Regions from separate parts of the Agrobacterium sp. 22-209-1 genome, predicted to be linked through region 2. Evidence: predicted binding sites of a transcription regulator. Region 2 holds the regulator's gene; each other region holds the start of a gene.

Region 1 (4,115 bases), on a different contig from region 2:
ACTGCGAGATCACGCAGGCGGCCTCCGTCCAGTGGCCGGTATTGTGGACACGCGGCGCCATTTCATTGGCGACCAACGAACCATCCGGCAGGACGAAGAATTCGATGCCGATGACGCCGACATATTCGAGCGCTGCCAGAAGCTTTTCCGCCGATTGTACGGCAACTGCCCTGGCGGCATTGGAGAGCGCTGCCGGAACGGTTGAAGTGTGTAGGATGCCGTCCAGATGGACATTCTCGGCGGGATCGTAACAGGTGACGGTGCCGTCCTGGAAACGGGCGGCAATGAGCGAAATTTCCCGCTCGAAGGAAATGAAGCTCTCGAGGATCAGCGGCACGCCGCCGAGCGCCGCAAAGGCGCCTGCGAGGTCTTCGCCACCCCGGAAGAGACGCTGGCCCTTGCCGTCATAACCCATGCGGCGGGTTTTCAGCACGCCCTTGCCGCCGAAAGTGGCCAATGCGGCCTCCAGCTCTTCCTGGCTGTCCACCGCGCGGAAATCGGCGGTCGGGATGCCGCAGCCGTTGAGGAAGCGTTTTTCCGTCAACCGGTCTTGTGAGGCGCTGAGTGCTTTCGGAGGTGGATAGACGGGAACGGAGAGGCTGAGCTTTTCGGCTGCCGCGACAGGCACGTTCTCGAATTCGTAGGTCACGACATCACAGCGGCTTGCGAGTTCCGCAAGCGCCTTTTCGTCGTCATACTCCGCGACGATCTGGTCGTTGCAGGCTTGCGCTGCCGGACAATCCGCCTGCGGTTCAAGCACGATGGTGCGGTGGTTGAGGCGGGCTGCAGCCATGGCCAGCATGCGGCCAAGCTGACCGCCGCCGATGATGCCGATGGTCAGATTATCTGTCTTTGCCATCACGTTTTTCGTCACTGGGCGCTGTCCATCGGATATTCCGCGACGGCAGCCGACTGGCGGCCACGCCAGGCATCCAGCCGGTCGGCCAGGTCCTCATCGCTGAGCGCCAGGACCGCAGCGGCCAGAAGGGCGGCGTTGATGGCGCCGGCCTTGCCGATGGCAAGCGTGCCAACGGGAATGCCGGCGGGCATCTGCACGATTGAATAGAGGCTGTCCTGACCGGACATGGTCTTCGACTGCACCGGAACCCCAAAAACAGGAAGCGGCGTCATGGCGGCCGTCATGCCGGGCAGGTGGGCGGCCCCGCCCGCACCGGCGATGATGACTTTGAAACCCTCGTCTTTTGCGCCATTGGCAAAATCATAAAGCCGGTCCGGGGTGCGGTGGGCGGAAATGATGCGGGCTTCATATTCGATGTCGAGCGCATCCAGCGTATCGGCGGCGTTCTTCATGGTCTCCCAGTCAGACTGGCTGCCCATGATGATGGCGACGGGGGGCGTTTCTGCTGTCACGTAATGTCTCCGGGCTCAGGCGATGATATCGGGAATGACCTGATCTTCAAGCTGGGTCATCTTGTCCTTGACGGCCAGCTTCTTTTTTTTCATGCGCTGTATTCTCAGCGCATCGCAGCTGGTCTGGATCATCGCGTTGATCGCCGCGTCGTAATCCTCATGCTCCTGGCGCAGCCGCGCCAGCGTGAGCCTGATGTCCGCCTGGTCCTGATCGGGCATCTCGTCATCCCCATTTTATGCCGCCGGATCGGCTCCGGCGCGTATGTGATCGTTCACGAGGCTCTATCATCAAATCGCGGTAACGGGAAGTTATCCCTTGCGACCAAATTGCCCACTTATTGCCTTCATTTCGCCTTCGACAAGCGGCGCGATCCGTGTCACATTGCCGTCGTAAACCTGAAACTCCAGCGATGGAGAGCTGGAGGTAGGTTCAAAAAGGAAGGACGTGCCGCATGACCATTCAGGCTCATATTGCATCGCTCGAAAAGAAACACGGTGCTCTGGAGGAGGAGCTCGAAAGTATTCTTGCTTCCCCGTCGTCTGACGACAAAGAGATCGCGGACCTTAAACGTCGAAAACTGCGCCTGAAGGATGAACTGCAGAGGCTCAAGGCCTCGACGAGACATTAATTTATGCCAGGCCGCGGCTCTCGATGAATGAAGGGCCACGGTCTGAGCGTTTCAAGCTCTGGCGGCGAAAACCTGCTGCCAGAGCTTTTTATTGCCGAATCTAGAGCGGCAGTCCGTCCCACAGCAGTTTAAGCGCCGCAATCAGCGCCATGGCGTACATGAGCGGGTAAAACACCGCGGGTTTCAGATATTTCACCACCTTGGCGCCGGCAAGCGTCGCCAGCATCGCCACCGGCAACAGGCTTGCCGATGTCTTGAGGTTGGTGGCGTCCAGTGCGCCGAGCGCGAAATAGGGAATGAGCTTGATCGCGTTCATGATGGCGAAGAACCGCACGCTCATGCCGGTATAGGTCTTTGGATCGAGCTTCAGCGGCAGAACGTAGATCTGGAAGGGCGGGCCGCCCGCATGGGCCACGAAACTGGCATAACCGGACAGACCGGACCAGAGGGTCGCAGCCGCCGGTCTTTGTGGCTTGGCCGGGATTTCCCGGCCCTTGCGGCTTTTGAAGCTTTCATAGAAATAACGCAGCACGAACAGGATCGTGACCGAGGCGACAACAAGGCGCATGGCGTCTGCGGAAACGAGGCTTGAGGTCGCCCAGCCCAGCGCGATGCCGGCAATAGCCCCCGGCAGCATGATGAGGAGCGTTTCCCGGTGGTTGTAGTGCCGCCAGGCAAAAAGCGCCACGATATCCATGACGATCAGGATCGGCAGAAAGATGGCCGCCGCCTGCACCGGCGATACGGCAAGCGCCATCAAAGGAACGCCCATCAGCGCCAGCGCGCCGCCCAGCCCTCCCTTGGAAAGGCCGACGAGAACGACTGCGGGAATGGCGACGAGATAAAAATGAAAATCGGTGAGCATGGATGGACGGTTGATCCTTTCGCCGGTCCGGTTTATCGGATTTGTCATATGAAAACGAGTGCAGATTGCGCAGCAAGCGTCTTCTGTCTGAAATGGACGAATCGATGACCCTAGTTGAAGACCGTTGCCGCCTTGTCCTGATCGTTCCGCAATCGGACGATGCGCAAAAGCAGGCTAAAGAGGTGGAAAACGCATTGCGGGGCGGTGATGTCGCTTCCGTCATCATTCCGCAATATGGTCTGGATGACGCCGCTTTCCAGAAACGCGCCGAACTGATCGTGCCCGTCGTCCAGAAGGCGGGTGCGGCGGCGCTCATCGCCGGTGACAGCCGCATTGCCGGCCGCGTGAAGGCGGATGGCCTGCATGTGGTCGGTAATGGCGAGGCGCTTGCGGAGGCCGTGGAAAAATTCACGCCGAAGCTCATCGTCGGCGGCGGCAATGCGGACGACCGCCATAAGGCGCTGGAGCAGGGCGAGGCCAATCCGGATTACATGTTTTTTGGAAAGCTCGAAGGCGACATCAAGCCGGAAGCGCATCCCAAAAACCTGGCGCTCGGCGAATGGTGGGCCTCGATGATCGAAATCCCGGCCATCGTCATGGGTGGCGCCGATGTGTCCTCGGTTGTTGCCGTGGCCGAAACCGGGGTGGAGTTCGTGGCCATGCGCAGCGGCGTTTTTGAAAATGCCGGTGGCGCCGCCCAGGCCGTTTCTGAAATCAACGCCCTGCTTGACGAAAAAGCGCCACGGTTTGGCGGTTGATACAGGCGATGATCATGCGCTCGGTTCACCTCTGCCTTTCCGTTTCACTGCTGGCGCTCGCTTTCGGCGCGCCGGCGGGTGTTGCTTTTGCCCAGTCCGGGCCGCAGAGCGAAAGCAATGCGCTGTCCCGCCAGCTGGAAAACGAGGCTCAGCCGACCCGTCAGGGCAGGGTGCAATCCGAAGAGCAGAAGGACTTGCAGCCGTCTGCGGGGGTGAACGTCTATCAGCGCATGGGCGCGGAATTGCCGGCGCTGCCGCCTGAAAAAGAATTCAAGGGCCGGGTGGACGAAGCTTACGGGCATTTCCAGCGCGGCGAATATGTGCAGGCGCTCGACAAGGCGCTGAACCGCGCGCAGAACGGTGACGCACCTGCCCAGACGCTGGTGGCGGAAATGATGTCGCGTGGTCTGGGCATCGCCCGTGACGAGAAGACCGCTGCTTTCTGGTACCAGCAGGCGGCTGAGGGTGGCGATCCCGTCGCCATGTTCAAAT
Region 2 (4,115 bases):
CGTTGCGAGCGTGCGGCCGTGGAAGGCGCCTTCGAAGGTGATGATGCGGAATTTTTCCGGATGCCCCTTGGAATAATGATAACGGCGCGCCGTCTTGATCGCGCATTCCAGCGCTTCCGCGCCGGAATTGGTGAAGAAGACCTTGTCTGCGAATGTCGCTTCCGTCAGGCGCTTTGCAAGCTTTTCCTGGCCCGGCACTTCATAAAGATTAGAGACGTGCCAGACCTTCTCGGCCTGGGTCTTGATCGCCTCCACGAGGTGCGGGTGGGCGTGACCCAGTGAATTGACCGCAACGCCGGCCGCAAAATCCAGATATCGTTCGCCGCTTTCCGTGAACAGCCAGACGCCCTCGCCTCGCTCGAAGCGCAGGGGGGCTCTTGCAAACGTATCGAACAATGGCGCGGCGGCTTCGGCCATGGCTGTATCACTCCTTGCGCGGTTGCGCTGTCAGACAGTTGTCAATAGGCTTTCGGGGTTATCCCTCGCCTGAAAATCAAAAATGCCGCCTCGCGGCGGCAGGGGCACTATTGTCACTTCGCCTGCCGATGTCAACAAAAGTCCGCGTTTCTCGGGCTTCTCAAGCCCTAGTAGGTGGCGGCGGATGAGGCCCAAGGTGTTGCCTTTCAGACTCAACTCGCCAGCAAGTTGGGGAAAACCGGAAAATCGATTCGAGATGATTCCCACGACTCTTGCCACGGAGTCTGCGTGGCACTAGGTTAATCGCTAATTACTAGACTGCATTGCGGCGGAACTAGTCACCGAAAATCAGGCAGAAACCACGCTCGCGGCACGCCCGCGAGGCGGAGATGGATTCTGCCGACATTATACGCGACGAGCGGAGAAGCGGCATGAACTGGACAGACGAACGGGTCGAAAAACTCAAGAAATTGTGGTCCGAGGGACTTAGCGCCAGCCAGATAGCAGCGCAGCTGGGCGGTGTCAGCCGTAATGCCGTCATCGGCAAGGTCCACCGCCTCAACCTGCCGGGTCGCGTCAAGGCCGGCGGCCCGGTCACTTCGGCGCGTTCCGCGCCCAAGCGCGCCGCCGCTCCTGCCCCGCGCGCGACGAATTTCGCGGGCCGTGTCGGCACAGCGCCTGCTCGGGTTCTGACCCGTTCCAACGCAGCAACGGCTCTTCAGGAAGAGATCGGCATCGAGACCGCGGAAGTCCTCGATTACGTTCCTTCCAGAAACGTCGTCACCCCGATTTCCCGTCGCCTGACGTTGACGGAACTGACGGAGCGCACCTGCAAATGGCCGGTCGGCGATCCCTTGAAAGACGATTTCCATTTCTGCGGTTGTGAAGCGCTGGAATCTTCACCCTATTGCAAGTTCCATGCGAAACTCGCCTACCAGCCGGTAAGCGAACGTCGCAAAGCTTGAGTGTTGCGGCACGCATTCGACACTCAAAAACTACGGGCCTTCGGGCCCGTTTTTTTATGGCAAAACTCAAGGCGGTCCCGGAATGGGCGCACGCTGTTTGAGAGGCGCTCCCAATTCCTCTTCTTCCGCCTTCTGCGGATGTAAAATCGCGACGCGCCCTTGCGGCAAATACTTTGAGTTCGTCGGCGACGTGCCGCGCCATCCCTCCTGTCTGGTTTCACCGCGCAATCCGACTCTTAGCAGACCGTCTGTTGCCTTCAAAAACAACAAGGACACGCGTTGGGCAAGGTTCGAATTCAGAAGGCCCGCCACCATCCCGGCTGCGGGCCTTCTGAATTTTGGGAATTTTTCCCGAGTGAAACCATCGGTTTCGGTTTCCTCAGGCTTCCATTGAATATCCGGCGCCGCGCACGGTGCGGATGACATCTTGCATATGCGAAAAATTGAGCGCCTTGCGCAGACGTCCGACATGCACGTCGACGGTGCGTTCGTCCACATAGATATCGTGACCCCAGACGCCATCCAGCAATTGTGAGCGGGAAAACACCCGGCCGGGAGAAGTCATCAGGAATTCCAGCAGGCGGAACTCCGTTGGGCCGAGGCGCACTTCGCGGCTCTTGCGGTGAACGCGATGGGTCTCGCGATCCAGTTCGATATCGCCGCATTTCAGCACCGAAGACAGAACCTCGGGGCGAGCCCGGCGCAGCATGGCCTTGACCCGGGCCATGAGTTCCGGTGTCGAGAACGGCTTGACGACATAATCGTCGGCGCCGGTGGCGAGGCCGCGAACCCTTTCGCTTTCCTCACCGCGCGCCGTCAGCATGATGATGGGCAGGCGTTCGGTTTCCGGCCGCATTCTGAGCCGACGGCACAGTTCGATACCGGAAACGCCGGGAAGCATCCAATCCAGGATAAGAAGGTCTGGAATACGTTCCTGCAGCCGAATTTCGGCCTCGTCTCCACGGGGTATCGTGTCGACGTCATATCCCTCAGCCTCGAGATTGTAACGAAGCAGCACGCTCAGCGCTTCCTCATCTTCCACAACTGCAATCTTGGGCACCATATACTAACTCCGCAAGCCGCTGCCTGTCTGTTACTCGGTCACCGAACCGAGCGTGTTGGAACTGTCATCCTTAGGACGCTCGCCTTCCGGCTGGCTGCCGGTGGTCATGTAATAGATCGTCTCGGCGATATTGGTGGCGTGGTCGCCGATACGCTCGATGTTCTTGGCGCAGAACAGAAGATGCGTGCAGGTAGTGATGTTGCGCGGATCTTCCATCATGTAGGTCAAAAGCTCACGGAAGAGCGACGTGTACATGGCGTCGATTTCTTCGTCGCGCTCGCGGATGGCATTTGCCTTCTCCGCCGAACGTGTCGAATAGACGTCGAGGACTTCCTTGAGCTGTACCAGCGCCAGTTCCGAGAGGTGTTCGATGCCACGGGCGAGCTTGCGCGGCACGCCGGTGCCGGCAACCGCGATGACACGCTTGGCAGTATTCTTACCGAGGTCGCCAACACGTTCGAGGTCCGCTGCAATACGTAGCGTGCCGATGATCTCGCGAAGGTCTGCCGCCATCGGCTGGCGCCTGGCGATGGTGACGATGGCCTTGTCGCCGATCTCACGCTCGGAATGATCGAGGATCGCGTCGTCGGAAATGACCTTCTGGGCGAGTGCGGCGTCGGAGTTGACGAGCGCACGCACGGCATCGGCGCACATCTGTTCCGCCAGACCGCCCATTTCGGCGATACGGCGCGTCAGGAATTTCAGTTCGTCGTCATATGCCGACAGAATATGCGAATGGGTCGTTGTCTGCGTCATGGTCTAGTCCTCCGGCTTGGCCTGCATGCGCGTGCCCGGAAGCGGGCACGGCAGAGGCACCAGTCTTGTTCGGTTTCGATAAAGCGCCGGCCGGGATCAGCCGAAGCGGCCCATGATGTAATCCTGCGTGCGCTGGTCGTCCGGATTGGTGAACATCTTGTCGGTTTCGTTTTCCTCGACAAGGTGACCAAGGTGGAACATGGCCGTGCGCTGGGAAACACGCGCCGCCTGCTGCATGGAGTGCGTGACGATGACGATGGTGTAATTGGTGCGCAGCTCGTGGATCAGTTCCTCGACCTTTGCGGTCGCGATAGGGTCGAGCGCCGAGCAGGGTTCGTCCATCAGGATCACTTCCGGGCTGACGGCAACCGCGCGGGCGATGCACAGGCGCTGTTGCTGACCGCCGGAAAGACCCGTGCCGGATTCCTGCAGGCGATCCTTCACTTCGTTCCAGAGGCCGGCCTTCTGCAGGCTCTGCTCGACGATCTGGTCCATATCCGCCTTGTTGCGGGCGAGACCATGGATGCGCGGACCGTAGGAAATGTTTTCGTAGATCGACTTCGGGAAAGGGTTCGGCTTCTGGAACACCATGCCGACGCGGGCGCGCAATTCCACGACATCGATTGCCTGATCGTAGATATCGTCGGTGTCGAGCGTGATTTTTCCGGTCACCCGGCAACCGTCGATCGTGTCGTTCATGCGGTTCAGGGTGCGCAGGAAGGTGGATTTACCGCAGCCAGACGGGCCGATCAGCGCCGTCACCGTATTTTCGCGAACATTCAGGTTCACGTCGTAGAGCGCACGCTTTTCGCCGTAATAAACCGAAACGTCCTTGCCGATCATCTTGTATGAGACTTCATTCATTTTCTTGTCCAGCGCCTTTTCAACTGCTGCTTCCGACAACATGTTCATTG
Region 3 (4,115 bases), on a different contig from region 2:
TGCCGCGGATTCGATACTTCACAGGACTGCGGAAGTTGAATTCGGCAAAAAGTTTCGTTGCGGCCAGACGACCGTCGGAGGTGGTGTCGAGGTCTGCACCCGAAAAGGCACCAGTCGCTGCATTCAGTTTTGCGGCGCTTGTCGGATCGGTCCAGTTGAAACCACTTTCATCACTGACCTGGAATTCAAAACTGCCGAGGTCGAAACGGTACGTCGAAAACGACTTGGAAAGCATGACATACAAGGGTGCGGCCAAGGCAACGATCAGATAGAGGCCAATCACGACCATGAGCCCCCGCTTGACAAACTCGTCTCGCGAAATGTCCTGCTTGAGTGTCCTGCCCGCAGGCATCCCGTCCATCACAAGTGACATTATCAGGTTCCTTTCGGATAAAGGAGGAGGCGGTCACGGGGGATTTCGACCTGTATAGCACCGCCAACCTCGATCCTGAGGCGACGCACCGCATTAACGGAAAAGTCCGCAACCAGAATAGTCTCCCCGAGCCGTGGAGCGGTCAGGCGCGTGCGCCAGAACATGCCAAGAAACTCCATATCAAGAACCTGTGCATCAATCAGGTTCTGGGGTGTCACTGGGCGGTCAGCAGCATTCGCGGTGTGGGCATCCGCGCCATGCGGAATGATATCCACCGGGCGGACGACGGCGGTTATTTGCGTGCCGATTGCCATTTGACTGGCATCGCAGGAAAACTCTGAACGACCGATCTCGATCGAACCTATTGTCGCGACGCGCGCTTCAAACTGGTTTGTCTCGCCGATGAAATCGGCGACGAAGAGGGATTTCGGATGCCGGTAGATTTCGGTCGGGGTCCCGATCTGTTCGATCACGCCGTGGTTCATCACTACGATGCGATCTGCCATTGCCAGGGCTTCCTCCTGGTCATGCGTTACCATGATCGTCGTTACGCCGAGCTTTCTTTGCAGCGACTTGATCTCATGGCGCAGGTGAACGCGGACTTTGGCATCAAGAGCTGAAAGCGGCTCATCCAGCAGCAGAAGGCCAGGCGATACCGCAATCGCACGGGCAAGCGCAATACGCTGCTGCTGACCGCCGGAAAGCTGTGACGGATATTTTTTTGCCTGGCTTGAAAGCCCCACAAGCGACAGTAGTTCGGAAACGCGCGCGGCGATCTCTGCGGGGCGACGTCCGGCATTTTCCAATCCGAAGGATATGTTTTTTTCGATCGTCAGGTTTGGAAACAGCGCGTAGGACTGGAAGACAATACCGTAATCGCGCTTCGAAGCCGGGAGGGTGGAAATATCCTTGCCTGCCTGAACAATCGAGCCGCGCGACTGGAGATCCAGCCCTGCGATTGCCCGCAACAACGTCGTCTTGCCGCAGCCGGATGGCCCAAGAAAACAGACGAACTCACCCTGCCTGATCAGGAGCGAGATATCCCTGAGCGCGACGAAGTCGTCATATTGTTTCCACAGGCCGGCAACTTCCAGATACTCCGGCCTCAAACTGTCACCCTCCAGAACAGGGCGCTGTACACTCGTATGTGTCGGTTCGACTGCCAAAGCATGTCTCATGATGTTGCTCCGATCAAAGAAGGCAAGCCTTTCGTTTGACGGGTGGCCGCCGGCCACCCCGTCTGGGTCCCGAGTGGACTACCGCCGCATCAGCTCTTCGGTTCCGACTTTGCGTCAAAGCGTCTCTGCCATTCTTTGAGGATTTCGCCACGATGGTTTGCGGCCCATTCGAAATCGTTCTTGATCATTTTAGACGGAATGTCGGCAGGAAGAAATTCGACCGCCTTTGCAACGCCCGGATAGGCAACAACGGCATAGCCAACGTTGTACATTTCGTTGGCTTCCTTGGTGATCGACCAGTCGACCAAGGTCTTTGCCGCTTCGAGTTTCGAGGTGCCCGCGATGATGGCAGTCGCTTCAGCCTCCCATCCAGAGCCTTCCTTCGGGAAAATGATGTCGATAGGCGCGCCGGCCGCCTTTGCCTTGGCTCCCGGAAACTCGAAGGATACGCCGATGACCGTTTCGCCGGACGCCGCCATCTTGCAGGGCTTGGATCCGGAATGGGTGTAGGCTGAGATATTTTCATGGAGCTTGTCCATGTAACTCCAGGCCTTTTCTTCGCCGAATGTCTGTATCCAGCCGGACACGTCCAGGAAGCCGGTACCCGAAGAGGCTGGGTTGGGCATGACCACGTGCCCCTTGTACTCGGGTTTGGTCAGATCTTCCCAGCTGACGGGTGCCTTCAAACCAAGTTTCTCGCCTTCCTTGGTGTTGTAGCAAAGTGCTGCGACGTAAGCGTCCATTCCCACCCATGAAGGTGGCGTGTCGGCATCAACGAACTTCTTATCGAGGGCTTCGACACCCTTCGGCTGATAGGCTTCAAGCATGCCTTCGGACTTCAGGAGTAGCAGCGAGGTCGCAGCCACACCCCAGACGACATCCGCCTGCGGGTTGTCCTTCTCGGCGAGTAGCTTGGCGGTCATGACGCCGGTCGAGTCCCGCACCCAGTTTATCTTAATGTCAGGATTTGCTTTCTCGAAAGCCTGCTTGTATCGATCAAGATCAACCGCCTCAATTGAAGTATAGACAGTCAATTCTGTCTGGGCGAGTGCAGCAGAGGAAAGCATAGTGGCTGCTGCCAAAGCCATGAAAAAATGCGTGCGCCTGTTCATGTCCGGTTCCTTCATTGAAAATTGAAATGTGCCAAAAATCGCAGGAGACGACCGCATTTTCCGCCGTGGCCCGTCCGCTGGTACCCATTCTGCACGCACGCATCAGTTAGTAAAATTTATTATTCTTATCATTTCCAAAATTGAATCGATGAGATGCACGCCTATGTAACAGGCATATGACGTTCGTCATGCGCAAATATAAATCACTTTTCTAGACGATTTATACTATGTGCCTTAAAATATAGCAGGATTGATGAACTACAAAAAAAGGGACGCGAAAGCGCCCCTTTTTCAAAAGACCGGCATATATGCGTTTACCAGGGAAGAGAGAAGGTCTTGACGTTGGTGAAGCTCTTCATCGCTTCGCTAACGCCTTCCTTGTAGCCATTTCCGGAATCTTTGATCCCACCGAAGGGCGACATCTCGATGCGATAACCAGGGACCTCCCAGATATTGACGGTTCCAACCTTAAGCCCTGCGATATATTTCTGAATTCGACGGAAATCGTTCGTGCAGACGCCAGAAGATAGGCCAAACGCGGTGGAGTTCGATAAAGCGATCAGGGCGTCGTCGTCATCGGGGGCCCGGACAATCGGTATGATCGGTGCAAATGTCTCTTCCATAACCAGCTCGGAAGAGTGCGGGACATGATCGAGGACAATCGGTGGCAAAAGTGCGCCGTTACGGCCGGGATTGTAGAGAACCTCCGCTCCTTGCTCGGCCGCCATGTGAACACGCTTCTCAAATGTCTCAGCTGCCTTGGCGTGAACGACCGTTCCAAGATCGGTCGAGCGATCCATCGGATCACCAAACCGAAGCCTCTTTGCCCGTTCAAGCACGAGGGGAACGAAACGGTCCGCAACACTTTCCTGGCACAGGATACGTTTGACGGCCGTACACCTTTGTCCGGAGTTCTTGGTCGCACCGGCGACGGCAAGGTCGGCCGCCCGCGCGAGATCGTCGTCGGAAAGATCGTTGAGAATAATAAGCGGGTCGTTGCCCCCCAGTTCCAGAACCTGCCGCTTGTAACGGGCATTGGCTGCGATCAGTTTGCCGACGGGTACGCTACCGGTAAAGGTGATGAGATCGAAATCGGGATTGGTGATCATTTCCATTCCGATATCGACAGGCCAACCGGTAACAACGGACAGCATCTCCGGTGGCAGGCCGGCCTCGTAAAGGATATCAGCCAGGACAAGTGCCGTCATTGGCGTCAGTTCGGTCGGCTTCAGAACGACGCAATTGTTCGTCGCGATGGCAGGCGCGATCTTGTGCGCCACCATATTGAGAGGATGGTTGAACGGCGTGATCGCTGAAATCGCAGTCAGGGGCTCGCGCATCGTGAAAATCTTGCGGGCTTTGCCGTGCGGGGTCAGGTCGCAGGAAAAGATTTCGCCGTCGTCGCGAATGCACATCTGCCCGGAGAGCGTCAAGACATCGTAGGCACGTCCG

What was found. Region 2 encodes PhoB, which activates phosphate uptake and scavenging genes when phosphate is short. Its sites were predicted from a motif close to TGTCATNNANCTGTCAT; they were not measured.
Region 1: ACQZ48_RS03610 (YdcH family protein) is a predicted target of PhoB. The motif match lies at 1,747-1,763, and genes of this name have one in related genera.
Region 3: ACQZ48_RS20810 (putative 2-aminoethylphosphonate ABC transporter substrate-binding protein) is a predicted target of PhoB. The motif match lies at 2,829-2,845, and genes of this name have one in related genera.

The regions. Positions count from the first base shown of each region.
Region 1 is NZ_JBNWCH010000001.1:764,787-768,901, reverse strand. Features, by position in the region: gene ACQZ48_RS03625 (5-(carboxyamino)imidazole ribonucleotide synthase) at 1-859, opposite strand, end outside; gene purE (5-(carboxyamino)imidazole ribonucleotide mutase) at 871-1,338, opposite strand; gene ACQZ48_RS03615 (YdcH family protein) at 1,387-1,590, opposite strand; gene ACQZ48_RS03610 (YdcH family protein) at 1,824-2,000, shown strand; gene ACQZ48_RS03605 (sulfite exporter TauE/SafE family protein) at 2,101-2,865, opposite strand; gene ACQZ48_RS03600 (thiamine phosphate synthase) at 2,970-3,623, shown strand; gene ACQZ48_RS03595 (tetratricopeptide repeat protein) at 3,632-4,115, shown strand, end outside.
Region 2 is NZ_JBNWCH010000017.1:7,028-11,142, forward strand. Features, by position in the region: gene ACQZ48_RS22790 (aspartate aminotransferase family protein) at 1-417, opposite strand, end outside; gene ACQZ48_RS22795 (GcrA family cell cycle regulator) at 849-1,382, shown strand; gene phoB (phosphate regulon transcriptional regulator PhoB) at 1,762-2,445, opposite strand; gene phoU (phosphate signaling complex protein PhoU) at 2,476-3,201, opposite strand; gene pstB (phosphate ABC transporter ATP-binding protein PstB) at 3,298-4,113, opposite strand.
Region 3 is NZ_JBNWCH010000012.1:28,060-32,174, reverse strand. Features, by position in the region: gene ACQZ48_RS20820 (putative 2-aminoethylphosphonate ABC transporter permease subunit) at 1-373, opposite strand, end outside; gene ACQZ48_RS20815 (putative 2-aminoethylphosphonate ABC transporter ATP-binding protein) at 376-1,551, opposite strand; gene ACQZ48_RS20810 (putative 2-aminoethylphosphonate ABC transporter substrate-binding protein) at 1,641-2,663, opposite strand; gene phnY (phosphonoacetaldehyde dehydrogenase) at 2,978-4,115, opposite strand, start outside.